Regions from separate parts of the Chromobacterium subtsugae genome, predicted to be linked through region 3. Evidence: predicted binding sites of a transcription regulator. Region 3 holds the regulator's gene; each other region holds the start of a gene.

Region 1 (10,178 bases), 780 kb from region 3:
GGCGGCCAGCTGGCCGCGCTGGGCCAGCGTTTCCAGAGGCTCCCGCTCCCATACGCAGCCATCGTCTGGGATCAGGTCGATGACCGACGGCGACAATACGAAAAAGCCGCCGTTGATCATGCCGCCATCGCCCTGGGGTTTTTCCTGGAAGTTCGACACCAGGTTGTCCTTGATGTCCAGCACGCCGAAACGGGCGGGCGGATAGACGGCGGTCAGCGTGGCTGCTGCGCCATAGGTTTTGTGGAAGTCGATGAGTTGGCCGATGTGGATGTCAGCTACGCCATCGCCATAAGTGAAACAGAACGCGTCCTCGCCCTGCAGGTATTTCCTCACACGTTTCAGGCGGCCGCCGGTCATGGTGTGTTCGCCGGTGTCGACCAGGGTGACGCGCCATGGTTCGGCGTAGCGTTGATGCACTTCCATGTGATTGCTCGACATGTCGATGGTGACATCGGACATATGCAGGAAGTAGTTGGCGAAGTACTCCTTGATCACGTAGCCCCGATAGCCGCAGCAAATGATGAAATCGTTTATCCCGTAGTGGGAATAGATTTTCATGATGTGCCACAGAATGGGCTTGCCGCCGATTTCCACCATCGGCTTGGGCCGAGCGGTGGTTTCTTCACTGATACGGGTACCCAATCCACCTGCAAGAATGACGGCTTTCATTTCAATATTTCCTCTTTGGCAAGCGTCCAAGAGACGGAGTGATTGAGGCGGCACATGGCCTGCGCTTTAGTCTTGCTGGCGCGAAGAAGAAGGTCGGGCGCTCAAGCAGCCGGCTGAATGCTGGGCAGCCGCGATGGCGCCGGTGCAGGCGGGCTGCGGCCGACGGTTTTTGGCGCGCGGACCGGCAGATCCTGCGCTACTGGGGCGAAGATGCGGCCGAGCGGCAGGCAGGCTTTGCGAAGCCGAGTGGAAAAGGGGAGCTAGCCCATGCCGCGACAGAGCGGATGCGGCTGAGAGTTTCGAGAGTTTTTTCGACGCGTGGTGCTGACCGACTGGCATTTTTTGCAAATCCCCCCTGTACTATTCAAGAAATCAGGCATTGGGTTCGTTGCCTCTCCGGGCAACGGGTAGTCGGGATGACCCGTTATATTTGCAACTGGTAAACCGTATCGTACTGCGCCGACCTTGCCGGGACTGCTGTGCCGCAGTTCTGAGGTGGGCGGATATCGCTTTCGCTGTCGAGACTTTCAAGTGTAGGGTCATGCTGCGCTGCGCCGGCAAGCGCCGCGACTTACTTCAATCTATAGTACCTATTGCGTTGTCTGTCAGCCGAACGTTACGGCTACATTTCAAAAAAAGGCCTTGCTGGACTGCCTGGGGCGCGTATCTCGAATTTTATCGCAGCTTGACCCAAAACACCGCCGCTTTGCAAACCGTGATTGTTAATGTTGATTGTCGCTCATTTGGCCGATGTTTCTTAATATCAACTGATCGCAACTGACTATTCCGATTCTCCATCTTGTTCCGGGTTGTTAATCTTTCCATTTGAAACAAAGTCGGAGGTGGGTGCCATTTACGACTTTGATGCGAAAGTCAGCTATCCTGTCCAGTGTTTTTATTTAACGACATGGCGAATCGCATTCTGCTTTTCGACGTGCCGGCAAGCTGAATTTTTTGGGCTCTTCTTTAAGAATCGCATCGCTCTCATGCCCAGATAGTGAACGGCGCGAGGCGAGTGCAACATCGTTAAATATTAGGCCTTGCTGATGGCTTCTGTCGTGGAGCTTCGCTGTCCGCTTGAATCCGCTCGTGAAGACCGGCGAAGCGGGATTAGAATAAATCGAGTCGGCGAGAAAGCGCAAGGGCGATATGGGGCTTGCGTTACGATGCCGGGCGGCGGTGCTGGACCAAGCGTTGCCGGTTTTCCGCATCGATATATTTGGGACAAGTTTTGTGACCTAAAGGGCGGGGGATGCGGGGGATTGCGGCAAGACATGTCGGGTTTTGCTATGTCTATTTGGCATTGCGGTCGCGCAAGGTCCGCAACAATGTTGCCCTGTTTCGCGAGCTATGGCAGTGTTTGACATGTTTCGGCCGGAGCCGTAGAGATATGAAATTAATGTGACGGTGCCGTGTCGTTGAATAAAAAATCACACAAAGAATTGACGGAAGGTTGATATATTTATAGTGAATGGTGATTTCTCCGACATTATTTTTTGTGATTTTAATTCTATGGGCGTGGACGCTTTTCGCATGATATTTTGTAAATGGCACGAGATTGGCTTTGGCCTGGCGTCGAGCCAGATGCCGATGGTTTGACGGCGGAATGGGGCGCAGCGTCTAGGCCGCAAGCTGCCGGCATCTGCGGCTGTGGGCGCAGCGCTTGGATTCTGTATGTTTTTTTCTCATCAGTTTGGCTTGGCTGCGACGCGGCTGGGCGTTCCGCGTGACGCATGCGGAGCGGGGGGGCGGGGCATCTTGCGATTGCTTTGAGATGGCCTGAGGCAGTGGTTGGCGTGGCAGTTTAAGTATCGATGTAACTGGTCATTGCCAAGAGCATGGCTTGGCAATGTGTTTGGGTGTTCGGCCCCCGGCGGCTCCGGCGAGGAGACTTCCGGTCTGGCGTTCTCAATCAAACAGTTGGCGAGGATTATGCTGCAGATCTTGATAATTTCAACTTTCCTGTCTCTGTTCATGGCGATGTTCCTGATCCACTTCAGCCATTTGCATGAGCGCTTCACGTCTGATCACGATCTTGGAGGAGTGCAAAAATTCCATGCGATGCCGGTTCCCAGGGTGGGAGGGGTTCCCCTGGCGGCGGGCTTGTTGGCCGGATGCGGTGTGCTGTCCTGGTCGCTGTCGGATGCCACGGCGCTGTTGCTGTTGTTGGTGTCCGTACCGGCGTTCGCGGCTGGACTGATGGAGGACATGACCAAGCAAGTGGGACCGCTGCCGCGTCTGCTCGCCACTTTTGTGTCGGCGGGACTTGGCTATTTTTCGTTGCAGGCTGGGCTCCATCGGCTGGACATCCCGGTGATTGACAGCCTTCTGGTCAATTTCACCCTGTTTTCCTTCGTCTTGACGGTGATAGCCGTAGGCGGCGTGGCGCACGCGGTCAACATCATAGATGGCTACAACGGCCTATCCGGTGTGGTCGCCGTCTTCATTTTCCTGGCGATGGCCTATGTCGCTTTCAAAGTGCAGGATACGATGCTGCTGGGGGTTTGTTTTGCGATGATCGGCGCCATCGCCGGTTTCCTGTTTTGGAACTTCCCGCGCGGGCTGATTTTTGCCGGCGACGGCGGCGCCTATCTGGTCGGTTTCATGATCGCCGAAGTGGCGGTGCTGCTGGTGACGCGGCATCCGCAGGTGTCGCCTTGGTTTCCCTTGCTGTGCGTGATCTATCCGGTGTTCGAAACCCTGTATTCGATCTACCGCAAGAAGATTCTGCGCGGCATGTCGCCTGGCCTGCCCGACGGCCTGCATCTGCACATGCTGGTGTACAAGCGGTTGGTGCGCTGGATGGTGGGTTCGAAGGATGCCGGCCACCTCACCTTGCGCAACAGTCTGACTTCTCCCTACTTATGGGCGCTGTCATCGGCTTCGGTGGCGCCGGCGATGTTGTTCTGGCGTCACACCTATGTGCTGATGGGGTTCTGCCTGCTGTTCGCCGTGGCATACGTGATGGTGTACCGGATGATCATCCGCTTTCGCACGCCGCGCTGGCTGGTGTTGCGCCGCTCGGCTCCCTCCCGTTGACTTTGCCTTGCGAGAGGGGCTTGTCCCCTCTTGAAAAGCCTCCCTGTCGTCCCTATTATTAGCACTCGCAAGCGGTGAGTGCTAATCCACCTATCCGCACACTTGAATATTTCTGGTTTTCAACTCTCAAACAGCCACTGTATTAGGAGAGATCTAATGGCAATCCGTCCCCTGCACGACCGTGTTGTTATCAAGCGCCTCGAGGCTGAAGAAAAGACCGCTTCCGGCATCGTTCTGCCGGGCGCCGCTGCAGAGAAGCCGGACATGGGCGAGGTTCTCGCTGTCGGCAACGGCAAGATCCTGGAGAACGGCGAGCGTCGTTCGCTGGATCTGAAAGTTGGCGACAAAGTGATTTTTGGCAAGTATTCCGGTCAGACCGTCAAGGTCGACGGCGACGAAGTCCTCGTGATGCGCGAGGAAGACGTAATGGGCATCGTTGAGTAAATCCGACCCTTACCCCCACTTCATATACTGAGTTCTGGAGAGTTAGAGAATGGCTGCTAAAGACGTAAAATTCGGTGATTCCGCGCGTAGCAAAATGGTTGCTGGCGTCAACATCCTGGCCGACGCCGTCAAGGTTACCCTGGGCCCGAAAGGCCGCAACGTGGTGCTGGACCGCTCGTTCGGCGCGCCGACTATCACCAAGGACGGCGTATCCGTCGCCAAGGAAATCGAACTGAAGGACAAGTTCGAGAACATGGGCGCGCAAATGGTTAAGGAAGTGGCTTCCAAGACTTCCGACGTGGCCGGCGACGGCACCACCACCGCCACCGTGCTGGCGCAAGCCATCGTGCAGGAAGGCATGAAGTACGTTGCCGCCGGCATGAACCCGATGGATCTGAAACGCGGCATCGACAAGGCTGTGGTATCGCTGGTCGGCGAAATCGCCAAGATCGCCAAGCCCTGCTCCACCTCCAAGGAAATCGCCCAGGTCGGCTCCATTTCCGCCAACTCCGACAGCGACATCGGCGAAATCATCGCCAACGCGATGGACAAGGTCGGCAAGGAAGGCGTGATCACCGTTGAAGACGGCAAGAGCCTGAACAACGAGCTGGACGTGGTGGAAGGCATGCAGTTCGACCGCGGCTACCTGTCCCCGTACTTCATCAACAACCAAGACAAACAGATTGCCGCTCTGGACAATCCGTTCGTGCTGCTTTTCGACAAGAAGATCTCCAACATCCGCGATCTGCTGCCGGTGCTGGAGCAAGTGGCCAAGTCGGGCCGCCCGCTGCTGATCATCGCTGAAGACGTCGAAGGCGAAGCGCTGGCCACCCTGGTGGTCAACACCATCCGCGGCATCCTGAAAGTGGTTGCCGTCAAGGCTCCGGGCTTCGGCGACCGCCGCAAGGCCATGCTGCAGGATATCGCCGTGCTGACCGGCGGCACCGTCATCGCCGAAGAGCTGGGCCTGACTCTGGAAAAAGCCACGCTGGACATGCTGGGCCAAGCCAAGCGCATCGAAGTGGGCAAGGAAAACACCATCATCATCGACGGCGCCGGCGAAGCTGCCGCCATCCAGACCCGCGTCGGTGAAATCCGCCGCCAGATCGAAGAAGCTTCTTCCGATTACGACCGCGAAAAGCTGCAAGAGCGCGTGGCCAAGCTGGCTGGCGGCGTTGCCGTGATCAAGGTTGGCGCCGCCACCGAAGTGGAAATGAAAGAGAAGAAGGCTCGCGTCGAAGACGCGCTGCACGCCACCCGCGCCGCGGTTGAAGAAGGCGTGGTAGCCGGCGGCGGCGTGGCTCTGCTGCGCGCCCGCGCTACGCTGGACAGCCTGAAGACCGACAACGCCGAACAGGAAGCCGGCGTGAAGATCGTGCTGCGCGCCATCGAGGCTCCGCTGCGCCAGATCGTCAAGAACGCCGGCGACGAGCCGTCGGTCGTGGTCAACAAGGTGCTGGAAGGCAAGGGCAACTTCGGTTACAACGCCGCCACCGGCGAATACGGCGACATGCTGGAAATGGGCGTGCTGGACCCGGCCAAGGTGACCCGCTCCGCTCTGCAGCATGCGGCTTCCGTAGCCGGCCTGATGCTGACCACCGACTGCATGATCGCCGAACTGCCGGAAGACAAGCCGGCTGCCGGCGGCATGCCGGACATGGGCGGCATGGGTGGCATGGGCGGCATGATGTAAGCTCGGCTTTTCCTGCTGAAAAACGAAACCCCGCCTTGAGCGGGGTTTTTTGTTTTTCGGCGGGAAATCGGCATGCATCTGGCAAAATAGGCGAAATGGTAGATATTGAAAGGAGAGCGCGATGTTGTTGAGCGAAATGCAGAGTCTGCTGGACGGCTGGCTGGAGCCGTGGCGTTACAAGGATTACGCGCCCAATGGCTTGCAGGTGGAGGGCAGGGCGGAAGTGGCCAAGGTCCTGACCGGCGTGACGGCGTCGCAGGCATTGATCGATGCGGCGGCGGCGCGCGGCGCCGACGCGATCCTGGTGCACCACGGCTATTTCTGGAAAGGCGAAGACGCGCGCGTTTGCGGCATGAAGAAGCAGCGCATCCGCACCCTGCTGCAGCACGACATCAGTCTGCTGGCCTACCACCTGCCGCTGGATGGGCACCTGTCGCTGGGCAACAACGCGCAGCTGGGGCAGGTGCTGGGGCTGGAGCCCGTCGGCCAGGCGGGGGAGCAGGGCCTGCTGTGGCATGGCGACTGGCGCGGTGGTGGCGCTGCCCAGGCCTTCGCCAGCCATGTTTCGGCGGCTCTGGGGCGGGATGCGCAGCTGTTGGGGCGCGGCGACAAGCCGGTGCGCAAAGTGGCCTGGTGCACCGGCGGCGCGCAGGGATTTTTCGCCGACGCCATCGCGCTGGGGGTGGACGCCTTCATTACCGGGGAGGCGTCGGAACAGAATTACCACATGGCGATCGAGTGCGATGTCGCATTCATCGCAGCCGGGCATCATGCCACGGAACGCTTCGGCATCCAGGCGCTTGGGCAGCATTTGGCGCAATTCTCTGGCATAAATGTCGAATTTATTGATGTTTTAAACCCAGTTTAAGCAAGTTGCTGGCGTCCTGGTCAATTTATTTGCATAGAAGCTTCAAGTCCCTACTAGTAATCGGGTAAAATCCAGCGGTTAAGGGCTCGATTTCCACGATTGAGGATGACTGTAATGAGTGAACAGCAAGTCGATACGGGGCGCCGTCGTTTTCTGACGGTGGCTTCCAGCGCTGTTGGGGGTGTGGCGGTGGTCGGCGCGGCCACGCCGTTTTTCCTGAGTTTCTTCCCGTCCGAGCGGGCCAAGGCGGCCGGCGCGCCGGTCGAGGTCGACATCGGCAAGATCGAAGCGGGACAGAAGATCAACGTCGAATGGCGCGGCAAGCCGGTATGGATTCTCAACCGCACGCCAGAGCAGCTGAAGAACCTGCCGAAGAACGACCCCAAGCTGGTCGATCCGCAATCCGAGGTGGATCAGCAACCTAAGTACTGCCAGAACGAGCATCGCTCGATCAAACCCGAATACCTGGTGGCTGTGGGCATCTGCACCCACCTGGGCTGTTCCCCCACTTTCCGTCCCGATCTCGCGCCCGCGGATCTGGGGCCGGAATGGCTGGGCGGCTTCTACTGCCCCTGTCATGGTTCCAAGTTCGACCTCGCCGCCCGCGTGTTCAAGGGCGTGCCGGCGCCGAAGAACCTGGAAATCCCCCCGCACAAGTATCTGTCCGACACCCGCCTGTTGATTGGCGACGACAAATAAGCTGAGGGCGAAAAATGAACAAAGCACAAAAGCTGCTCAACTGGGTGGATGCGCGGTTCCCGCTGACCGCCCTGTGGGAAAGTCAATGGGGCAAATACGTCGCCCCCAAGAATTTCAACTTCTGGTACTTCTTCGGCTCGCTGGCGATGCTGGTGCTGGTGCTGCAAATCGTCACCGGCATCTTCCTCACCATGAACTACAAGCCGGACGGCACGCTGAACGCCGCCGGCATCCCGGTCGCCTTCGCCTCGGTCGAATACATCATGCGCGACGTGGCGGGCGGCTGGATCATCCGCTACATGCACTCCACCGGCGCTTCGATGTTCTTCGTGGTGGTGTACCTGCACATGTTCCGCGGCCTGATCTACGGCTCGTACAAGCAGCCGCGCGAACTGGTCTGGGTGTTCGGCACGCTGATCTTCCTGTGCCTGATGGCGGAAGCCTTCATGGGCTACCTGCTGCCCTGGGGGCAGATGTCGTTCTGGGGCGCGCAGGTGATCGTCAACCTGTTCGGCTCCATCCCGGTGATCGGCCCCGACCTGTCGGTATGGATCCGCGGCGACTACGTGGTGTCCGACGCCACGCTGAACCGCTTCTTCGCGCTGCACGTGATCGCGGTGCCGCTGGTGCTGCTGGCGCTGGTGGTGGCCCACCTGATGGCGCTGCACGAAGTGGGCTCCAACAACCCGGACGGCGTGGAAATCAAGCAGCAACCCAAGGATCCGAACACTGGCCTGTATCTGGACGGCATCTACTCCCATCCTTATTACTCGATCAAGGACATCCTGGGCGTGGTGGTATTCATGATCGTGTTCTCCGCGATCGTGTTTTTCCTGCCGGAAATGGGCGGCTACTTCCTCGAGCACCCCAATTTCGACCAGGCTGACCCGCTGAAAACCCCGCCGCACATCGCGCCAGTATGGTATTTCACCCCGTTCTACGCCATTCTGCGCGCGGTGCCGTCGTTTGCCGGCACCCAGGTGTGGGGCGTGTTGGCGATGGGCGCGGCGGTGGTGCTGATCGCCTTCCTGCCGTGGCTGGACCGCTCGCCGATCAAATCCATCCGCTACCGCGGACCCAAGTTCAAGATCGCGCTGGCGCTGTTCATCGCCGCCTTCATCGGCCTGGGCATCCTGGGCGCGATGCCGCCGACTGGTTTGCGCACCGCGCTGTCGCAGATTTTCTCGGTGGTCTACTTCGCCTTCTTCCTGGGCATGCCGTTCTACACCAAGAACGATGTCGGCAGCATCCCGGTGCCGGAGCGCGTCACCGACACCAACGCCAAGCGGCAGATCCAGTTCGTGGTGCTGGTGCTGCTGACCGTGTTCCTGGCGGCGCTGTTCGCCATGAACGTGTAAGCAAGGGGATAAGGAAAATGAACAACACGATCCGCAACCTGATCGCCGCCGCCGCGCTGGCGCTGCCGTTGGCGGCGCCTGCGCTGGCCAACGAGGGCGGCCCGGCGCTGGCCAAGGCCGACATCGACATCCAGGACACCGAAAGCCTGCAGCGCGGCGCGCAGATCTTCGTCAACTACTGCCTGTCCTGCCACTCGGCCAGCATGCTGCGCTACAACCGGCTGCAGGACATCGGCCTGACCGAAGAGCAGATCAAGGCCAACCTGCTGCCGGAGGGCGCCAAGATCGGCGACCAGATGAATATCGCGATGGACAAGAAGGACGCCAAGAACTGGTTCGGCGCCACGCCGCCGGATCTGTCGCTGATCGCCCGCTCGCGCGGCGCCGATTACCTGTACAGCTATTTGCGCAGCTTTTATCGCGATCCATCCCGCCCCACCGGCTGGAACAATCTGGTGTTCGACAAGGTGGGCATGCCGCACGTCTTCTGGGAATGGCAAGGCGAGCAGGTGCTGAAGACCGAGAAGGACGCCGAGGGCAACGAGGTGCACAAGCTGCAGTTGGTGAAAGCCGGCACCCTGACCAAGCTGGAAAACGGCAAGGCCAACACCGTCGAGTACGACAAGCGGATGACCGATCTGACCAACTTTCTGGTGTTCATGGGCGAGCCCGCCCAGGTGCAGCGCCAGCAGATCGGCTACGTGGTGCTGATGTTCCTCGGCCTGCTGCTGTTCCCGCTGGTTTACCTGCTGAAGAAGGAATACTGGCGCGACGTGCATTAAGCGCGCGGCGGTAGAAGGAAAGGCGGAAGCGATTCCGCCTTTTTTCTTTTGTAATCATGATGTTGTATTGAAAAGCTGGCAAATGGGGGTGGGAAGGTGCTAGAATGCCCTGCTACATCAATTCATTGTTAGTCAAGGATTATTTCCGCCATGATGACCCTCTACTCCGGAATCACCTGCCCCTTCAGCCAGCGCTGTCGTATCGTGCTCTTCGAAAAGGGCATGGATTTCGAAATCATCGACGTGGATATCCACAACAAGCCGGAAGATCTGGCCGTGATGAACCCGTACAACGAAGTGCCGGTTCTGGTGGAGCGCGATCTGATCCTGCACGAATCCAACATCATCAACGAATACATCGACGAGCGTTTCCCGCACCCGCAGCTGATGCCGGCCGACCCGGTGATGCGCGCGCGCGCGCGCCTGTTCCTGCACCGCTTCGAGAACGAGCTGTTCATCTACGTGAAAACGCTGGAAGCCGGCGCCACCGGCAAGGAAGCGACCAAGGCGCGCGAAGCGATTCGCGACGGCCTGACCACCATCGCGCCTATCTTCTCCAAGCAAAAATTCATGCTGGGCGACGATTTCTCGATGATAGACGTGGCCATCGCGCCGCTGATGTGGCG
Region 2 (10,178 bases), 1.0 Mb from region 3:
GACGAGAACAGCGGCACATCGGTGACGGCCAGCGCGCCGACGGTTTCGCCGTGGTAGCTGTTCTCCAGGCTGACGAAGCGGGTCTTGCCGGGCTGGCCGCGGTTTTTCCAGTAGTGGAAGCTCATCTTCAGCGCGATTTCGGTGGCGCTGGCGCCGTCGGAGCCATAGAAGGCGCGGCCGAGGCCGGATAGCGCCGCCAGGCGTTCCGACAGCTCCACCACCGGCTGGTGGGTGAAGCCGGCCAGCATCACGTGCTCCAGGCTGTCCAGCTGGCGCTTGATCGCCTGCTTGATGCGCGGCTCGCCATGGCCGAACAGGTTGACCCACCAGGAGCTGACGCCGTCCAGATAGCGTTTGCCGTCGAAGTCGGTCAGCCAGACGCCGTCGGCGCTGGCGATCGGGACGATGGGCAGGCTTTCATGGCGCTTCATCTGGGTGCAGGGATGCCAGACGGCGGCGAAGCTGCGCTCCAGCCAGGCTTGGTTGCTCATGCGATGGGCTCCGGTAGGGGGATGGCGGATGCTAGCATAGTCCGCGCCGCGGTTCCGATGTGACGAAAAACGTCAGTTTCTGCCCAGCGGCGACAGCCAGGGCCGCGCAGGGGCGCGCCGGGGCGGGCCCGCGAAGGCCTGGCATGCTTTCTGCTGGATAAGGCGGACATGCGTCGGGCGGCACGCGCCCGGAAACCCGCAGACGAGGCTGGCGGCCGAGGCCGCCGCCATTCCATTTGGCGAAGCTTGGCAATCCGGGAGTTCAATCATGAAGAGACAGCAGATCCAGCAGGGTTTCACCCTGATCGAGTTGATGATCGTGGTGGCCATCGTCGGCATCCTGGCGGCCATCGCCATTCCGGCTTATCAGGACTACACCAAGCGGGCGCGGGTGACGGAAGGCCTGGCGCTGGCGGATTCGGCCAAAACCGCGGTCACCGAGTACTACGCATCCAACAATGCTTTTGTCGCGTCAGGCACCGCACCGTATAACACTAGCTATGGGCTTGCCACAACCATCACCGGCAGTTCGGTTGGCAGCCTGTCGGTGCTGGCCAGCGGCGTGATCCAGGTCGCCTACAACAGCACGGTGTCCAGCGGTGCCCTGCTGGATCTGGTGCCTACTGTTACTTCCGGCTCGGTTTCCTGGGTCTGCACCTATACCGGCACCGGCGGCGGCACCACCGCCATCGCAGCCGCCAACCAACTGTCGGCCAACTGGGTGCCGAGCACCTGCCGCCAGTAAGCGTGGCGGCGACAGTCGCGGAGCAAGAGGCACTGCGGTGCCTCTTGATTTTTGCGGCGGGCCCGGGTTTGAGCATCAGGAGATGCGGAAGATGCGGAACAGAACGACGCAGCGCGGCTTTACCCTGATAGAGCTGATGATAGTGGTGGCGATAGTCGGCATCCTGGCCGCCATCGCCATCCCGGCCTACCAGGACTACGCCAAGCGGTCGCGGGTGGCCGAGGGGCTGGCGCTGGCCGACGCCGCCAAGACCGCGGTGGCGGAGTACTACGCCAGCAAAAGCGCGTTCGCCAGCTCCACGCCGTACAACAGCGCGTACGGGCTGTCGACGGCGTCGTCGATCACCGGCAACGCGGTGAACAGCGTGTCGGTGCTGGCCAGCGGCGTGATCCAACTGACCTACAACAACACGGTCTCCAGCGGCGCGCAGCTGGATCTGGTGCCCTCGGTCACCTCGGGTTCGGTTACCTGGGTTTGCACCTATACCGGCACCGGCGGCGGCACCACGGCCATCGGCACGCAGTTGCAGGCCAACTGGGTGCCGACCAACTGCCGGCAGTAGGCCTATGCTGCGCCATGGCATCCCCGTGCGCGGGGCCGCTGGGTATAATCATGTCATTCGATAGCCGGTGGCGCAGATGCAAGGATCAAGCCAGTTGAGCGACAAGACCGGGTGGCGCGATGCCGCGCTGTATCTGTTTTTTTGCGGCTGTTTCGTCTTTCCCTTTTTCAATTTCGCCCGCTACACGCCGCTGCAGGACTGGTGGACCAATGCCGGCGTGGTGCTCTGCGTCGGCATCGCCGGCTTGTTCGCGCTGCGCCGCGGGCAAAGCGGCGTGCGGGTGCCATTGGCGGCGGCGGCGCTGGCGGCGCTGCTGCTGTTGCTGTCCTTCAGCAATGGCTTGCTGCTGGAGAATTACCAGCCCGCCATTCTGATCCTGGCCAGCCTGGCCGCGATGCTGGTGCTGGCGGTATTCCTCGTCAACCGGCTGCGGCCGGACCTGGCGCGCGTCTGCGTCATCCTGGCCTCCTGCCTGTTGCTGGGCAGCTGCATCCAGATCGTGCTGGGCAGCATCCAGCTGCTGGACCTGGCCCGGTATTGCCGCGGCCTGGTGACGTTGAACTATCTGAACCCGACCGAAGTGATGGGCAATGTCGGCCAGCGCAACCAGTACGCGCAGTACTTGAGCTGGGGCGTGGCGGCGGCCTGTTACCTGTATGGGCGCGGCCGGCTGCGCGCCGGCTTCTGCGCGCCGCTGGTGTTGTTCCAGCTGCTGTTGATCACTTGGTGCGGCGCGCGGCTGCCGCTGGCCTACAGCCTGGGCATCTGCGGGCTGTGCTGGTTCTGGCACCGCCGCGCGCCCGGCGACGAGGCGTTGCTGCGCATGCTGAAGGCCCTGGCGGCGGCGATCATCGTGCTGGCGCTGCTGCAATTGTTCAATGAAGAGATCGTCTGGCTGCTCAACCGGCTGGGCTTGCCCATCCATGTGCAAAGCGGCTCCGAACGCCTGCTGGACGCCGGATTCGGCGCCCGCCGCCGCATCGAGTGGACCAAGGCCTGGATGGTGTTTCAGCAGCACCCCTGGCTGGGGGTGGGGCTGGCGCGCTATCCGGCGCAGTCGGTCTGGCTGGAGGCGTTTGGCGGCCTGCCCAAGTACCCGGAAGGGGTGTTGTTCACCCAAAGCCATAATCTGATTTTCCAGCTGTTGGCCGAAACCGGGCTGTCCGGCGCGCTGGTCGCGGGGCTGGGCTTGTGCGGCTGCCTGCTGCCGTTTTTCGCCCGCGGCCGGCAGAGCCCGGAAAACCTGCTGCTGATCTGCATCGCGATGATGCTGCTGACCCACAGCATGTTCGAGTTTCCGTTGTGGTACCTGCCTTTTCTGGCGATGCTGGTGACGGTGTGCGCGTTGGGTCCGGCGCCGGTTTGGCAGGTGCCCACCCGCACGATGCTGTTGCGGCTGGCCTGCGCCGGCGGCGGGGCGCTGATGATCGCGCATATCGTCAGCGGGGTGTTCATCTTCTGGAATCTGGTGGCCTACAGCCGGCCCAGCCTGTCGGCGGCGGAAAACATCCGGCGGGTGAACTACATCGAAAAAGTGGAGCGCAATCCCTTGTGGATAGACGCGGCCTCGATGGTGATGGGCAATTACCTGCTGCCGGGCCGGCGGCAGCTGGCGGTGGTGCTGCCGTTCTACGAGCAACTGGCGCGCAACCAGCCGTATATCGCCGTGCTGCAGCGGCTGAGCGTATGCCAGGCGCTGGCCGGCCAGCCCGAGGCCGCCAGACGCACGCTGGTGATGGCCATCGCCAGCTATCCCGACGAAGTGTTGAAGTTGGACGCCAGCCTGCAGCCGTGGCAAGAGCCCGAGGTGCGCGCGCTGGCCGAACTCACCAGCCGGGTGAAGGCCATCTATCTGCGGCACGGCGCGTATACCGACGCCGCGCGGATGGCGGCGGTGACGGCGGTGGCGTCGCCGGTCACGCGCAAACCGTTGTTTTGACGGGTTTGTAACGCGCGGACACATTTGACCGGTTTTGCCGGCTGTGCGCATGCGGTATGCTGCCGGCTTTGCTGTTTTCGATATCTGGTCCGCCATGACTTTTCAGAAAATATCCGAACGCCTGGCCCTGCTGGCATTGTGCCTGATCGCCATCGTGCCGTTCGCTTCCCGCGTCCATTTCGTGCCGCTGCCGCAGTGGTTCGGCGAAATCAACGTGATCTGGCTGCTGGTGGCCGCCGGCGCCTTGCTGCTGCCCGGCGGCAAGCTGTTCGACGCGGTGCCGCGAGCCGGTTGGTGGTGCCTGCTGCTGGCGGGGGTCTGGGCGCTGCAGCCGCAGCTGGTCAGCCTGATGTTCCCCGGCATGAGCTACGCCACCGCGCTGGGCTGGTTGGCGCTGGCGTTGCTGGCCTCGATCACCGCCTCCTTGCGCGGCGCTTTCGGCGAACGCGAGTTCGCGGTATGGCTGGCGCGCGCCGTCATCGTCGGCGGCCTGGTGCAGTCGCTGATCGGCGCCGCCCAGCTCACCGGCCTGGCCGCGCCGCTGGGGCTGTTCTACGATGGCTCCCACCCCACCACCAACATTTTCGGCCACATCGGCCAGCGCAATCAGTACGCCCATTACCTGATGTGGTCGGTGGTATCCGGCGTCTATCTGTTCGCGGTGGGCAGGCTGGGGCGCAACTGGCTGGTGGCGCTGGTGCTGTGGATGGCGCTGATGCTGGCCTGGGCGGGGTCTCGCACCACGCTGCTGTATCTGGTGGCGATTTCGGCATTGGCCGCGCTGTGGCACTGGCGCAGCCGCAATGAGGTTTCGCGCCGGCTGATGCTGGCGATGTGGGCTTGCAGCGGCGCGGTGCTGGCCGGCCAGTTCGCCCTGCCGCTGTTCAATCACCTGATTTCGCTGTTGACCCATTCCGACGTGGAAAACGCTTCCGGCGTGGCGCGGCTGGCGGCCAACGGCGACGACATGGGCGCGCGCCGCTTCGCCGAGATGCACAAGGCTTGGCTCACCTTCAAGGCGCATCCGCTGTGGGGCGTGGGCTGGTCGCAGTATGCGGCGGAAAGCGTGCGCCTGCAGCCGCTGCCGCAGTTCGCCGCCGCAGGCTACAACAGCGGCCTGTTCACCAATGCCCACAACCTGGTGCTGCAATTGCTGGCCGAAATGGGCGGCGTCGCCACCGCGCTGGTGCTGGGCGGCTTCGTCTGGGCGGTATGGCCGTTCTTCCGTCGCCAGGCCGAGCCGGAAGGCGTGCTGGCGCTGGCTTGCATCGCGGTGACGCTGACCCACAGCATGCTGGAGTATCCGCTGTGGTATTTCTATTTCCTGGCGATGCTGGTGCTGTTCATGGCGATGGCGCCGCGCGGCGAGTCCAGGTCCTTGCCGTTGCCGGCGCGACTGCCGTTGCTGGCGGCGCTGGCATGGGTAGGCTGGCTGTCGATCAGCACCACGCCGATGTTCTGGGAGCTGGTCAACCTGTACACCCCCACCGGCAACGCGCAGAAGGACGCCAAGCGCGCCGAGCGGCTGATCGAAATCGTCAAGACCAAGCCGCTGTTCGCCTACCACGCGCTGTACACGCTGGACGACTACCTGCCGATCACCCGCGACAATCTGAAGCAGAAGCTGGCGCTGGAAGACCGGCTGACCGAGTTCCGCCCGTATCCGGACGTGATGCTCAAGCGCGCGCAGATGGAAGTTTTGGCCGGCGAGCAGGCCAAGGCGGAACAGACGCTGCGCACCACGCTGGCCTCGTTCCCGACCTATGCCGGCCAGTTCCTGGAAACGCTGGGCGACGCCAACCCGGAATGGGAGCCGCTGCGCAAGATCAGCCGCGAGGCCTACGACAAGCTGCCGGCCAAGTTCCGCACTTTGCCGGAGTAAGCCCATCCCCGGCTAGCGGGGGGGATGAAAAAAGCCGCTCTTTCGAGCGGCTTTTCGTTTGCCGGCATTCAGGCTGCCTGCGCGCGGCTGGCGATCCAGGCTGGGAATGAATGCGCCGCTCCTGCAGCAGATGCGCCAACTCCCGGTGGCGGGCAATAAAAAAGCCGCTCATTCGAGCGGCTTTCTGCATGGGGGCGGATCAGTTGTCCAGCACCACGCCCTCGCTGAGCGCGGCCTTCATCTTGGTCAGCGCCTTGGCCTCGATCTGACGGATGCGCTCGGCCGACACGCCGAATTCGGCCGCCAGTTCGTGCAGCGTCGAGCCGCTGTCGTCGGCCAGCCAGCGCGCTTCGACGATGCGGCGGCTGCGGGCGTCCAGCGTCGACAGCGCGTACTCCAGGCCTTCCGACTGCAAGTGGTCGAAAGCGCGGCGTTCCAGCGCGCGGGTCGGCTCGCTGTGCGAGTCGGCCAGCCAGTCTATCGGCGCGTAGCTGTCCTCGTCGTCGCTGTCGGCCAGCAGGGACACGTCCTGGCCGTTCATGCGGATTTCCATTTCGCGCACTTCCTCGGGCTTGACGCCCAGGTCGGCGGCGATGGACTTGGCTTCCTGTTCGGACAGCGCGGAGAAGCCGCTCTTCATGCTGCGCAGGTTGAAGAACAGCTTGCGCTGCGGCTTGGTGGTGGCGATGCGCACCAGGCGCCAGTTGCGCAGGATGAATTCGTGGATCTCGGCCTTGATCCAGTGGATGGCGAACGAGAACAAGCGGACGCCGCGGCCCGGCTCGAAGCGCTTCACCGCCTTCATCAGGCCGATATTGCCTTCCTGGATCAGGTCGGCCTGCTGCAGGCCGTAACCGGCGTAACCGCGCGATACCGACACCACCACGCGCAGGTGCGACAGCACCATCTGCCGGGCCGCTTCCAGGTCGTTTTCCTGCTGGAAACGGGTCGCGAGCTCGGTTTCCTGCTCCGGCGACAGCATAGGGACGCTGTTTACCGCCTGGATGTACTGCTCCAGGCTGCCGCTGGTCGACGGAACGGGCAGGGCAAATGTTGTGTTCATTGCGATGGCTACCTCCTTGGGTAGTGCTATGTTAGCACTCGTATATGGAGAGTGCTAGCAATGAAAGGTTCCCGCGTCAATGATTTTAACAATCGATGCGATAGCTGAAACCTTTCACTTGGCATATCTATTTCGGCTCTACCTTGCGCAGGTGATGGTCGGCGGCGAGGCGGGCGCCCAGCATCGCCAGGAAGGCGGCCACGCCGATCAGCGCCGCCAGCTCCTGCAGATTAAGGCCGCGCAGCTCCACCCGCTCGCCGTACAGCATGGCGAATTCGCGGATGGCCGGATTGGCCAGCGCCGCCAGCCAGCTCGACAGGCCCCAGGCCAGCAGCGCGGCGAACACGCCCTGCCACAGCGCGTGGTAGAGGAAGGGCCGGCGGATGAAGCTGTCGGTGGCGCCGATCAGCTTGGACACCTCGATTTCATCCTGCCGCGCCAGAATCTGCATCCGGATCGCGTTGTGGGTCACCAGCACCAGCGCCAGGCCCAGCGCGGCGGCCAGGAACCAGGTCAGCTTCTTGCCCATGTCCACCATGCCGTACAGCCGCTTGGCCCAATGCGCGTCGAACTGCGCCATTTCCACCATCGGCAGGCCGGATAGCTCCTTCTGCAGCATTTCCATTTCGCGCGGTTCGAGCGAAATCGGGGTGACGACGAAGGCGTCCGGCAGCGGATTGCCGTCCAAGCCGTCGGACAGGCCGGACAGGCCGTTGCGCTGCTCCAGGTCCTGCAGCGCCTTGCCCTTGCTGATAAAGGTGAAGCTCTTCACCTTGGGGTGGTGCGACAGCGTGCTGTTGACGGCGGCGATGTCGGCCTCCTCGGCCGATTGCTCCATGAACAGCGTGATCTGCGGCGTGGCGGTAAGGCGGCCGACCCAGTCCTGCACGCTGCTGACCGACAGGTAGAGGCACAGCGGCAGCGCCAGCGCCAAGGCCAGCATCAGCAGGGTCAGCAGGCTGCCGAACGGTTGGCGCAGGATCTTGATCAGCGCCTGCTTGGCGCTTTGCCAGTTCAGATAGAGAAAGTGTTTCATGCGGCGAACTGTCCTTCCCTCAGGCGGATGATGCGGCGGCCGTAGTCTTCCATCAGGGTTTCGTCGTGGGCGGAGATCAGCACGGTGACGCCCACCTGGTGGAAGGACTTGAACAACTCCATGATGTCGAGCGCGTAGGCGCGGTCGAGGTTGGCCGACGGCTCGTCGGCCAAGAGGATGCTGGGGCGGTGCACCACCGCGCGGGCGATGCACAGCCGCTGCTGTTCGCCGCCGGACAGGCGGATGGGCATCATCTTTTCCTTGCTGAGCAGCCCCACCTTGTCCAGCGCGGCGCGCACGCGCTTGGCTGCGTCGCGGCGGTCGAAGCCTATGATGTCCAGCGGCAGCATCACGTTGTCGAACACGCTGCGGTCGAACAGTATCTTGTGGTCCTGGAACACCATGCCCAGATGCTGGCGTACATAGGGGATCTGGCTGCCGCGCAGTTTGGACAGGTTCTGGCCGTTGACCAGCACGCCGCCGCTGGTGGCGCGCTCGATGCCGGCGATCAGTTTCAGCAGCGTCGACTTGCCGGCGCCGGAGTGGCCGGCGAGAAACACCATTTCGCCGGTTTCGATGGTGAAGGACAGGTTCTTCAGGGCTTCGTTGCCGCCCGGGTAGCGCTTGGTTACCTGGTCGAACTGTATCATGGAGAGGTTTCCCGCTTATTGGCTGAGAAAAGCGGCCGCCTGGCGCGGCCGCGGGCGTGTCTTATTCGAACAGCGCGTCGATGTAGTCGCGGCTGTCGAACGGCCGCAGGTCGTCTATGCTTTCGCCGACGCCGATGAAGCGCAGCGGGATCGGCCGCTGCTTGGCGATGGCGGCGATCACGCCTCCCTTGGCGGTGCCGTCCAGCTTGGTCAGGATCAGGCCGGTCAGGCCCAGCGCGTCATCGAAGGCTTTCACTTGGTTGACGGTGTTCTGGCCGATATTGGCGTCCAGCACCAGCACCACTTCATGCGGCGCGTCCGGCAATGCCTTCTGGATCACCCGCTTCACCTTTTTGATTTCCTCCATCAGGTGCAGCTGCGTCGGCAGGCGGCCGGCGGTGTCGGCCAGCACGATGTCGATGCCGCGGGCGATGGCGGCCAGGATCGCGTCATAGCAGACGGCGGCGGAGTCGCCGCCCTGCTGCGCGATCACGGTGACGTCGTTGCGCTCGCCCCAGGCGATCAGCTGTTCGCGCGCGGCGGCGCGGAAGGTGTCGCCGGCGGCCAGGAGCACGCTCTTGCCCTGGCTTTGGTAGTACTTGGCCAGCTTGCCGATGGAAGTGGTCTTGCCGGCGCCGTTGACGCCGGTCATCATGATCACGAACGGCTTCTTGCCTTCGACGTCCAGCGGCACTTCCAGCGGGCCGATCAGGTCCTGCAGCGAATCCTTAAGCGCGCCTTTGAGTTCGGAAGAATCCTTCAGGCCCTTCAACGATACCCGTTCGCGCACGTCCTTCAGCAGATGCACGGTGGCGTCCATGCCCATGTCGGCGGTCAGCAGCACCGTTTCCAGCTCTTCGTACAGCTCTTCGTCTATCTTGCCGCCGCCGAACAGGCCGGCCAGCTGCTTGCCCAGGCGGTCGCGGGTCTTGGCCAGGCCGGCCTTCAGCCGCTCGGTCCAGCTCATTTTCTTCAGCGGCGTCGGCGCGGCGTCTTCGGACGAGGCCGGCGGGGCAACCGCGGCGGCGGTTTCGGCCGGCAGATCGCCGACGGCATCAGGGGCCGGCGCCGGAGCAGGCGCTTCAAGCGCGGCGGCGGCCGGACTGGCGGGCGCGGCGATGAGTGCCGGAGCGGCATCGACGACGGCTGCCGGCGTTTCGGTTTGCGGTGTTTCCACCGGCTTCGGTTTTTTCTTGAAGAAGCTGAACATGCGTAATCAGGCCAGAGATTTCGGTAAACGGCTAAATTGTATCCTCAAATGCCCTCGCGCACCGAATCGGCGCGCATGGCATTGACTGCGGATGGTTAACTTATATAAGGAATATGATGCCGTTTGTTGGCTGGCGCGCGACACTAATGCGGCGCGAGCCCGCATGATTGAGGCGGTAAAGTCCTGATCAGGTTAAACTCTGGCGCTTGTTTCAAGAGTCAAGAGCCATGAGTCAGTCACGTAACAAGGTCAGAATCATCGGCGGCGAATACCGCCGCCGCCTGCTGCCGTTTCCCGACGCCGAAGGTTTGCGTCCTACGCCGGACCGCGTCCGCGAAACCCTGTTCAACTGGCTGGGCCAGGATCTGTACGGCAAGAACTGCCTGGATCTGTTCGCCGGCAGCGGCGCGCTGGGCTTCGAGGCCGCCTCCCGTTCCGCCCGCCGCGTGGTGATGGTGGAGAAATCGCGCAAAGCGCACGAGTCGCTGCAAGCCAATCGACAGTTGCTGCAGGCCGGCGCGCTGGACGTGCAGTGCGGCGACGCGCTGCTGTATCTGAAGAACAGCCGCGAACAGTTCGACGTGATCTTCCTGGATCCTC
Region 3 (10,178 bases):
CGCCCAGGCCGTAGGCGATGGCCTGGTCCAGCAGCGACTGCGCGTCGCGCATCGAGCCGGCCGCGGCGCGGCCCAGCAGCGCCAGCGCCGCCGTCTCATAGGCGATGCCTTCCACGTCCAGCATGTGCGCCAGATGCGTGGACACCTGCTGCGGCGTCATATTGCGCAGCGAAAACTGCAGGCAGCGCGACAGCACCGTCACCGGCACCTTCTGCGGGTCGGTGGTGGCCAGGATGAACTTGACGTGGGCCGGCGGCTCTTCCAGCGTCTTCAGCATCGCGTTGAAGGCGCTTTTCGACAGCATGTGCACTTCGTCGATGATGTAGACCTTGTAACGGCCCATGGTCGGCGCGTACTGGGCGTTTTCCAGCACTTCGCGGATGTTGTCGATGCCGGTGTTGGACGCGGCATCGATCTCCAGCAGGTCGACGAAGCGGCCGCTGTCGATCTGGCGGCAGGCCGAGCATTCGCCGCAAGGGTCGGCGGTGCTGCCGGTTTCGCAGTTCAGGCTTTTCGCCAGAATGCGGGCGATGGTGGTCTTGCCTACGCCCCGGGTGCCGGTCAGCAGGTAGGCGTGATGCAGCCGCGCTTCCTTGAGGGCGTTGCTGAGGGCGCGCACCACGTGTTCCTGGCCGACCAGGTCGGCGAAACGCTTGGGGCGCCATTTTCTGGCAAGGACTTGATAGCTCATGGGGGCGGATTTTAATGGCAATTGCCGCGCAAGGCGACTGATTTTACCGGCGCGGCCAGGCCTGGCGCGCCGGCGCTTGCGGCCTTACTGGGCGGCGGATGCCGGCTCCGGCAGTTTCCGCGCCAGCGCGGCGTAATAGCGTTGGCGCACCTGGTCGGCGATTTCCTGCACCGCCTTGGCGTACAGCGTGCTGCGGTTGTAGCGGGTGATCGCGTAGAAGTTGTTCAGTCCCAGCCAGTATTCGGTGACGCCGGGCGAGCTTTCCAACGCGAACAGCACCGCCGGCACGTTGTCCGCCAGCGGCGTCTGCGGCGCGACGCCCATCTTGCGCAAATCGCCCACCGTGTAGTGCAGATTGAATTTGTCGGCCAGCAATTTGTCCACCTGCGGCCCCGGCACCACGCTGGCCGGCGCCACCACGTCGTCGCCGCGCTTCCAGCCGAAGCGGCTGAAGTAATGGGCCACGCTGCCGATGGCGTCGTGCGGGTTGTTCCAGATGTCGCGATGGCCGCTGCCGTCGAAATCCACCGCCCACTTGCGGTAGCTGGACGGCATGAACTGCGGCAGCCCCATCGCGCCGGCGTACGATCCCCTCAGCGTCAGCGGGTCCTTGCCCTCTTCCTTGGCCAGCAGCAGGAACTGGGTCAGCTCGCCGCGGAAGTAGGCGGCGCGGCGCGGATAATCGAAACCGATGGTGGACAGCGAATCCACCAGCCGGAAGCTGCCGGTGTTGCGGCCGTAGTGGGTTTCCACGCCGAGGATGGCCACGATCACCTCAGGCGGCACGCCGTACTGGCGCTCGGCGCGCGCCAGCGCGTCGGCATTGTCCTGCCAGAACGCCGCGCCGTCGGCGATGACTTTGTCGCTGACGGTGGAGGCGCGGAACTGGTACCAGGGACGCGAAGTGGACGGTTTGTCCAGAATGCGGATGATATTGGGCTTCAATTCGACATTGGCGAACACCGCCTCCAGCTCGGGGCGGTTGAATTGGCCGCTGGCCACCTGTTCGTCGATATAGCGCTGCACGTCCGGGCGCCCCAGAAAGGCGGCGTCGGCTTGGGCCTGCGGCGCAGAGAAGGCCGCGCCGGCCAGGGCGGCGGCAATAGCCAGTTTCAACATCGATTTCATGATTTTGCTTTCTTTTATGAGCGTAGGCGCGGTTCATTCGCGGAAGGACAAGGCGCTGCCCACCAACCGCGCGGTGATGTCGACGATGGGGATCACCCTTTCGTAAGCCATGCGGGTGGGCCCGACCACCCCCAGCGTGCCGACCACCTGGCCGTTGACGCGGTAAGGGGCGGTGACCACCGAGCATTCGTCCAGCGTCACCAGGCCAGACTCCTCGCCGATGAAAATGTTCACGCCCTGCGCCTCGCGGCTTTGCGACAACAGCTTCAGCAGTTCGGTCTTGCGTTCGAATACGCCGAACAGCTCGCGCAGCCGCGACAGGTCGTCGGACAGGTCGTTCACCTGCAGCAGGCGCGAGCCGCCGCTGACCACCACGTCCTCGCCGCTGCTGGCCAGCGTTTTCTGTCCCAGCCGCACCGCGGCCGACATCAGCTCGGCGATGTCGCCCTGCAGCTGGCGCAATTCCCCCTCCACCCGGGAGGTGACCGCGTCCAGCGCCTGGCCGCTGTAATGCTGGTTGATGAAGTTGCCCGCCTCCACCAGTTCCGACGGCGTGTAGTCGCGCTCGGTCAGCAGCAGGTGGTTCTGCACGTCGCCGTCCAGCGTCACCAGTATCATCAGGATGCGGCGCTCGGACAGGCGCAGGAATTCGATCTGGCGGAAGGCGACGTCGCTGCGCTGCGGCGTCATCACCACGCCGGCGAAGCTGGTCAATTCCGACAGCAGCGACGACGCCGCCTGGACGATGCGCTGCGGGCTGTCCGGCTGCAGGCTGGCCTCCAGCTCGTGGCGCGCCAGCTCGTCCAGCGGCCGTATCGTCAGCAAGCGGTCGACGAACAGGCGGTAGCCGCGCGCGGTGGGCACCCGTCCGGCCGAGGTGTGCGGCGAGGCGATCAGGCCCATGCCCTCCAGTTCGGCCAGCACGTTGCGGATGGACGCCGAAGACAGCTCCATCCCCGGCAGCAGCGACAAGGCCTTGGACGCGACAGGCTGGCCATCGGCGATGTAGCGTTCGATCAGGACCTTGAGCAGGCGTTGGGCGCGTTCGTTCATCATGTTCCCCATTGTACACATCCTGAACCGCGCCAAAAGGGCCAGCAGCAAGACTTTGCGCCGGTTAGGCGCTTTTGTTCCCCGGCAAGCTGCTGTTAGGGCTCTGGTTTTCTGCGATAATCGCCCCATTATTGGTCCGACCTACCCCATTTGGAGACAGCATGGCTTCCGAAGACAAGAGCAAGGCGCTCGCCGCCGCCCTCTCCCAGATTGAAAAGCAGTTCGGCAAGGGTTCGATCATGCGCATGAGCGACAACCAGATCAACGAAAACCTGCAGGTGGTCTCCACCGGCTCGCTGAGTCTGGACTTGGCGCTTGGCGTCGGCGGCCTGCCGCGCGGCCGCGTGGTGGAAATCTACGGCCCGGAGTCGTCCGGCAAGACCACCCTGTGTCTGCAAGCCGTGGCCGAGATGCAAAAATTGGGCGGCACCTGCGCCTACATCGACGCCGAAAACGCGCTGGACCCGCAATACGCGCAAAAGCTGGGCGTCAAGGTCGACGACCTGCTGATCTCGCAGCCGGACACCGGCGAGCAGGCGCTGGAAATCTGCGACATGCTGGTGCGCTCCAGCGGCGTCGATCTGATCGTGATCGACTCGGTGGCCGCCTTGGTGCCCAAGGCTGAAATCGAAGGCGAGATGGGCGACAGCCACGTCGGCCTGCAAGCCCGCCTGATGAGCCAGGCGCTGCGCAAGCTGACCGGCAACATCAAGCGCACCAACACCCTGGTGATCTTCATCAACCAGATCCGCATGAAGATCGGCGTGATGTTCGGCAACCCGGAAACCACCACCGGCGGCAACGCGCTGAAGTTCTACGCCTCGGTGCGCCTGGACATCCGCCGCACCGGCGGCATCAAGAAGGGCGAGGAAGTGATCGGCAACGACACCCGCGTCAAAGTAGTGAAGAACAAGGTGTCCCCGCCGTTCCGCCAGGCCGATTTCGAAATCCTGTACGGCGAAGGCATCTCCCGCCAGGGCGAAATCATCGAGCTGGGCGTCAAGCACGGCTTCATCGACAAGTCCGGCGCCTGGTACGCGTACAACGGCCAGAAGATCGGCCAGGGCAAGGACAACACCCGCGAATGGCTGAAGTCCAACCCGGCGATCGCTGAGGAAATCGAACGCAAGATCCGCGAAGCGGTGGGCGTGAAGATCGAAATCAACGAAAACCAGGGCGACGAAGAGTTCGCCGACGACGCCCTCGACGCCTGATGGCGGCGACAGGCAAAAGCCTGAAGGCGCGGGCCGTCGAACTGCTTGCCCGCCGGGAATATTCCCGGCGCGAGCTGGTTCGGCGGCTCGCGCCTTTTGCCGACAGCGAAGACGAATTGAACGCGGCGCTGGACGAGCTGGCCGCCGCCAACTGGCAATCCGACGACCGCTTCGCCCGCCAGTTCGCCAACAGCAAGGGCGGCAAGTTCGGCAGCCGTCGGCTGCAGCAGGAAATGCGCCAGCGCGGCGTCGACGACGACACCATACGCGAAGCGCTGTCCGGCCAGGACGACCTGGCCAGCGCGCGCGAGCAATGGCGCAAGAAATTCGGCCGCCCGCCCGCCGACGCGGCGGAAAAGGCCAGGCAGTACCGCTTCCTCGCCCAGCGCGGTTTTCCCGGCGACGTGATCCGCCAGGTGCTGGCCGGCGGCGCGGACGACGACGGCTACGAGGACTGAGGCATGAGGGCGCGCGCCATCGCCACCGAGATCGACATCGCCGCCGTCCCCGAAACGGTGTGGCAGGTGCTGTGCGACTGGCCGCGCTACCCGGAATGGAATCCTTTCATCGTCGGCCTGCACGGCCGCCATCGGCTGGGCGCCCGCCTGGTGGCCACCCTGCGCTATCCCGGCGGCGCGCGCGCCACCCTGCGCCCCGTCGTCATCGAACTCTCCGCGTCGCAAACGCTGGCCTGGCGCAGCGCAGCGCTGATGCCCGGCCTGCTGGACCGCGAGCACCGCTGGCGGCTGGAAGCGCTGGCCGGCGGCGCCACCCGCCTGCATCACGACGGCGCGCACAGCGGAGTGCTGCTGCCGCTGTGCGGCGCCGGAATCCAGGAAAGCGCGCGCCGGGGATTCCTGCTGATGAACGAGGCGTTGAAACAGCGCTGCGAAACCCTTGCCAGCGCCGCCACGGCTTGACACAATCGACGGATTCGCCCCGACGGCCAGTCCGGGGCAAAATTTTGAAATAGACCAGACAAATCATGAAAACCTCCGAAATCCGCAAGAAGTTCCTGGACTTCTTCGCCGCCAAAGGCCACCAGGTCGTCCCCTCCAGCAGCCTGATCCCCGGCAACGACCCGACGCTGATGTTCACCGTCGCCGGCATGGTGCAGTTCAAGGACACCTTCCTCGGCTTCGAGAAACGCGACTACACCCGCGCCACCACCAGCCAGAAATGCCTGCGCGCGGGCGGCAAGCACAACGACCTGGAAAACGTCGGCTACACCGCGCGCCACCACACCTTCTTCGAAATGCTGGGCAACTTCAGCTTCGGCGACTACTTCAAGCGCGACGCCATCACCTTCGCCTGGGAGTTCCTGACCGGCGACGAGTGGCTGAACCTGCCCAAAGACAAGCTGATGGTCACCGTCTACGCGTCCGACGACGAGGCCTACGACATCTGGCACAAGACCGTCGGCGTGCCGGCCGACAAGATCGTCCGCATCGGCGACAACAAGGGCGCGCCGTACGCTTCCGACAACTTCTGGACCATGGGCGACACCGGCCCCTGCGGCCCGTGCACCGAAATCTTCTACGACCATGGCCCGTCGGTCGCCGGCGGCCCTCCGGGCAGCCCGGACGAGGACGGCGACCGCTTCATGGAGATCTGGAACAACGTCTTCATGCAGTTCAACCGCGACGAAGCCGGCACGCTGCACCCGCTGCCGAAGCCGTCGGTCGACACCGGCATGGGCCTGGAGCGCCTGTCCACCGTGCTGCAGCACGTGAAGTCCAACTATGAAACCGACGCGCTGGCCTGTCTGGTGCGCGCCGCCGCCCGCGAAACCGGCGTCGCCTACAGCCAGGACGTGCCGTCGCTGAAAGTGATCGCCGATCACATCCGCGCCTGCTCGTTCATGATCGCCGACGGCATCCTGCCGTCCAACGAAGGCCGCGGCTACGTGCTGCGCCGCATCGCCCGCCGCGCCATCCGCCACGGCTACAAGCTGGGCCAGAAGGGCTTGTTCTTCCACAAGATCGTCGCCGACCTGGTGGCCGAGATGGGCGAAGCCTATCCGGAACTGCGCGAAAAGCAGGCGCATATCGAAGACGCGCTGCGCGCCGAGGAAATCAAGTTCGCCGAAACGCTGGAAATCGGCATGGGTCTGGTGGACTCCGCGCTGGAAGGCGGCAAGAAAGCGCTGGACGGCGACACCATCTTCAAGCTGTACGACACCTTCGGCTTCCCGGTGGACCTGACCGCCGACATCTGCCGCGAACGCGGCATCCACGCCGACCTGGAAGGCTTCGAGCGCGCGATGGAGGCCCAGCGCGAGCGCGGCCGCGCCGGCTCCAACTTCAAGATGACCGGCAAAATCGCCTACAGCGGCGCCGACACCGCCTTCCACGGCTACGACAAGAGCAGCGTGGAAGCAAAAATCCTGGCGCTGTACAAGGGCACCGAAGCGGTGGACAGCCTGTCCGCCGGCGACGAAGGCATCGTGGTGCTGGACGGCACCGCCTTCTATGCCGAAGGCGGCGGCCAGGTGGGCGACGTGGGCAAGATTTCCGCCACCGCCGGCCTGGACGCGCTGTTCGACGTGGCCGACACCCAGAAGATCCAGTCCGCGGCCTTCGGCCACAAGGGCCGGCTGCTCAGCGGCGCGCTGAAGGTGGGCGACGCCGTCACCGCCACCATCGACCTGCATGCCCGCCTCGCCAGCGCGCGCAACCACTCGGCCACCCACCTGCTGCACGCGGCGCTGCGCCATGTGCTAGGCAGCCACGTTGCGCAGAAGGGCTCGCTGGTCAACCCGGAACGCACCCGCTTCGACTTCGCCCACGGCGAAGCCGTGACCGCCGAGCAGATCGCCGAGCTGGAACGCGTGGTCAACCGCGTGATCTGCCACAACGTGGAAGTGAAGGCCGAGCTGATGAGCATGGAAGACGCGCAGAAATCCGGCGCGATGATGCTGTTCGGCGAGAAATACGGCGATGAAGTGCGCGTGCTGACCATGGGCGACTTCTCCGCCGAGCTGTGCGGCGGCACCCACGTCAAACGCACCGGCGACATCGGCCTGTTCAAGATCGTCGCCGAAAGCGGCGTGGCCGCCGGCGTGCGCCGCATCGAAGCCGTCACCGGCGAAGGCGCGATAGCCCACGTGCAGGCGCAGGACGCCCTGCTGAAAGACGCCGCCGGCGCGCTGAAGGCGCAGACCAGCGACGAGGTGTTGGCCAAGATCGCCGCGCTGCAGGACGGCGCCAAGGCGCTGGAGAAGGAACTGGCCAAGCTGAAGGGCCAGCTGGCCGCTTCCGCCGGCGACAGCCTGGCCGACAGCGCAGCCGTGGTGAGCGGCGTCAAGGTGCTGGCCGCCGAACTGGAAGGCGCCGACAACACCGCGCTGCGCGAAACACTGGACAAGCTGAAGGACAAGCTGGGCTCCGCCGCCATCGTGCTGGCCGCCAAGAGCGACGGCAAGGTGGCGCTGGTGGCCGGCGTCACCGCCGACCTGACCGGCAAACTCAAGGCCGGGGAGCTGGTCAACTTCGTCGCCCAGCAAGTGGGCGGCAAGGGCGGCGGCCGCCCGGACATGGCTCAGGCCGGCGGTACCCAGCCGGAAAACCTGGCCGCCGCGCTGAAAGGCGTGGAAGCCTGGGTAGCCGGCAAGCTGTAAAGCCAAACGCACCTGTACCAACGGCCACATGTTATTCATGTGGCCGTTTTTCATATGGTAATAATCAATTTTCACAATGTCGGCACACCCTAGACTAGGAGCATGCCATGTCCGCCATAAAACTCCGCCAGGCCAGCTGGGATGACCTGCCCGCGGTATGCCAGCTGATCCAGCAGGCCTTCGCGCCGCTGCTGTCGCAGCTGCCCAGCCCGCCCACCGCGCTGGATGAAACCATAGCCAGCCTCACCGGCCACCTCAGCAGCGGCAGCCAGATCTTCGTCGCCGCCAGGCAATCGCGCATCGTCGCCTGCCTGCTGGTGCTGCCGCCGGAAAACGGCTGCGCCGAAATCAAGCGCGTCTGCACCCATCCCGACCTGCAAGGCCAGGGCCTGGGCGCGGCGCTGCTCGATTACGCCGAGCAAGAGCTGCAACGCCAGGGCGTGCAGCAGCTCAAGCTATCCACCCGCAGACGCCTGCCCAGCAATCTGCAGTTCTACCAGCGGCTGGGCTACGAGGTCAGCGCGCAGCAACCGTATCCGCAGGGCATAGAGGACGAGCGCGTCACCCTGAGCAAGCCGCTGGCGGAGCTGGTGTGCTGAAGCGCGGCGCAAGCTTGTCCCAGATCAATACGCAATAAATCATTCATTACTAATATACAGAGGCTTCTTATGGCTTCTCCTTTGTTGTTTGCTTGATGCCCCCGGCTCGTCCGGGGCATTTTTTTGCCCGGCGCGCGCGGCGGAATGCTTATAGTGGGATTACGCACCGGATACCGGAGAGCATCATGCGCCTGCTCCGCGCCGCCTTCCTCGCTTGCTGCCTGCAAGCGCTGCCCGCCTGCGCCGACCTGCCCCAGCCCGACATCTACGCGCTGACCGAAATCCTGCCGCCGCTCAGCTACGACGAGGGCGGCGAGCACAAGGGCTTCTCCAACGAATTGCTGGCGATGATGCTGCGCGACAGCGGCCTGCGCGCCGTCATCCAGGTCAAGCCCTGGAGCCGCGCGCTGCGCGAGGCGCAGCAAGCGCCCAACACCATGCTGTATCTGGCCGTGCGCACGCCGGAGCGGGAAGAGATGTTCAAATGGATAGGCCCGGCGCTGCCGCTGCCGATAGAACTGTTCCGGCTGAGCGGGCCGCGGGCCGCGCAGCCCGCCTCCATAGACGACGCCAGGCATGCGATGGTGGCGGTGGCGCGCGACACGCCGGGACAGAAAATGATGGAGAAGCTGGGCTTCGTCGACAATGTCAATCTGGTGCTGACCAATGACGAGGCCCAGTCGGCCAGGCTGCTGTACGCCCGCCGCGTGCAATACAGCGTCGGGGTCGGCTTGTTCCAGCGCTACGCCGCCAAGCAGCAGAACCAGCAGCCGGACAGGCTGGATTCGGTGCAGGTGCTGGACGACAGCACCCAGTTCTATTTCGCGATGCAGAGGGACAGCAATCCCGACTACATCGCCCGGCTGCAGGCCGCGCTGGACAGGATCAAGCAGGATGGGCGCTACGCGGCTTTGCTAAGGCGCTACACCCACCCCTGACTCACAATACCAGCTTGCCGCCGGCCAGCGCCAGCATCACCGCCAGCGTCGGCCGCAGCCAATGGTCGGCCAGCCTGCCGGTCAAGCGGCTGCCCAGCCAGATGCCGGGCAACGAGCCGCTGAGCAGCTTGAGCAGCAGCACCCAGTCCAGGTGGCCCATGCCGGCATGGCCCAGGCCCGCCACCAGCGTCAGCGGCACCGCGTGGGCGATTTCGGTGCCGATCAGCCGCGAAGTCGGCAAAGCCGGGTACAGCAGAAACAAGGCCAGCGTGCCCAGCGCCCCGGCGCCGATGGAGCTGAGCGTGACCAGCACACCCAGCACCGCGCCGACCAGCGCGGTCGGCCACAGCCGCTCGCCTACGCCCAGGCTGCCGAAATGGCGCTGCCCCAGGCGGACCAGCCACGGCTTGCACAGGATGGCGGCGGCAGTCAGCAGCAAGGCGATGCCCAGCACGAAACGGAACAGCGCGTCCATCACCTGCGACGGCACGTGCAGCCAGCTCAACAGGCCCAACGTCAGCATCGCCGCCGGCACGCTGCCCAGCGCCAGGTGCAGCGTGATGCGCCAGTCGATGTGGCGCTGCCGGTGATGCGCCGCCACGCCGCCGGCCTTGGTCAGCGCGGCGTACAAGAGATCTGTGCCGACGGCGGTGGCAGGCGAGATGCCGAACCAAAGCAGAATGGGCGTCATCAGCGAGCCTCCGCCCACTCCGGTCAGCCCGACGATGAAGCCCACCGCCAGGCCCGCAACCGTATATCCCAAATCCATCGGATTCCCCATTCATCCTGCAAGATCCATCCGATGCTACGCGCTTTGCTTATAACAATTTAGATTAATTAGATACAACATTATAAACATTAATTCCAAGCCACCCCTGCGCGCCAAGATTCATCGCGCCATCACGGCCCCGTAACAAGGGCGGCCTATGTTTGCAA

The links. The regulator HrcA, encoded in region 3, represses chaperone genes, less so after heat shock. The targets are predictions, from matches to a motif close to ATTAGCACTCGNNNNNNNCGAGTGCTAAT.
Region 1: the regulator HrcA is predicted to act here: its motif matches at 3,766-3,794, upstream of groES (co-chaperone GroES).
Region 2: the regulator HrcA is predicted to act here: its motif matches at 6,713-6,741, upstream of rpoH (RNA polymerase sigma factor RpoH).

What each region holds. Positions count from the first base shown of each region.
Region 1 covers NZ_CP142381.1:4,317,795-4,327,972, reverse strand. Annotated here, with positions in the region: gene rfbF (glucose-1-phosphate cytidylyltransferase) at 1-669, opposite strand, end outside; gene U6115_RS20635 (MraY family glycosyltransferase) at 2,602-3,708, shown strand; gene groES (co-chaperone GroES) at 3,865-4,152, shown strand; gene groL (chaperonin GroEL) at 4,202-5,845, shown strand; gene U6115_RS20620 (Nif3-like dinuclear metal center hexameric protein) at 5,967-6,713, shown strand; gene petA (ubiquinol-cytochrome c reductase iron-sulfur subunit) at 6,828-7,412, shown strand; gene U6115_RS20610 (cytochrome b) at 7,427-8,770, shown strand; gene U6115_RS20605 (cytochrome c1) at 8,788-9,552, shown strand; gene U6115_RS20600 (glutathione S-transferase N-terminal domain-containing protein) at 9,703-10,178, shown strand, end outside.
Region 2 covers NZ_CP142381.1:4,541,740-4,551,917, reverse strand. Annotated here, with positions in the region: gene U6115_RS21755 (adenosylmethionine--8-amino-7-oxononanoate transaminase) at 1-491, opposite strand, end outside; gene U6115_RS21750 (pilin) at 760-1,236, shown strand; gene U6115_RS21745 (pilin) at 1,328-1,798, shown strand; gene U6115_RS21740 (PglL family O-oligosaccharyltransferase) at 1,893-3,737, shown strand; gene U6115_RS21735 (PglL family O-oligosaccharyltransferase) at 3,832-5,619, shown strand; gene rpoH (RNA polymerase sigma factor RpoH) at 5,819-6,682, opposite strand; gene ftsX (permease-like cell division protein FtsX) at 6,810-7,718, opposite strand; gene ftsE (cell division ATP-binding protein FtsE) at 7,715-8,368, opposite strand; gene ftsY (signal recognition particle-docking protein FtsY) at 8,430-9,578, opposite strand; gene rsmD (16S rRNA (guanine(966)-N(2))-methyltransferase RsmD) at 9,806-10,178, shown strand, end outside.
Region 3 covers NZ_CP142381.1:3,539,483-3,549,660, forward strand. Annotated here, with positions in the region: gene dnaX (DNA polymerase III subunit gamma/tau) at 1-691, opposite strand, end outside; gene mltB (lytic murein transglycosylase B) at 776-1,819, opposite strand; gene hrcA (heat-inducible transcriptional repressor HrcA) at 1,853-2,875, opposite strand; gene recA (recombinase RecA) at 3,034-4,086, shown strand; gene recX (recombination regulator RecX) at 4,086-4,544, shown strand; gene U6115_RS16930 (SRPBCC domain-containing protein) at 4,548-5,006, shown strand; gene alaS (alanine--tRNA ligase) at 5,072-7,705, shown strand; gene U6115_RS16940 (GNAT family N-acetyltransferase) at 7,813-8,304, shown strand; gene U6115_RS16945 (substrate-binding periplasmic protein) at 8,490-9,242, shown strand; gene U6115_RS16950 (sulfite exporter TauE/SafE family protein) at 9,244-10,011, opposite strand.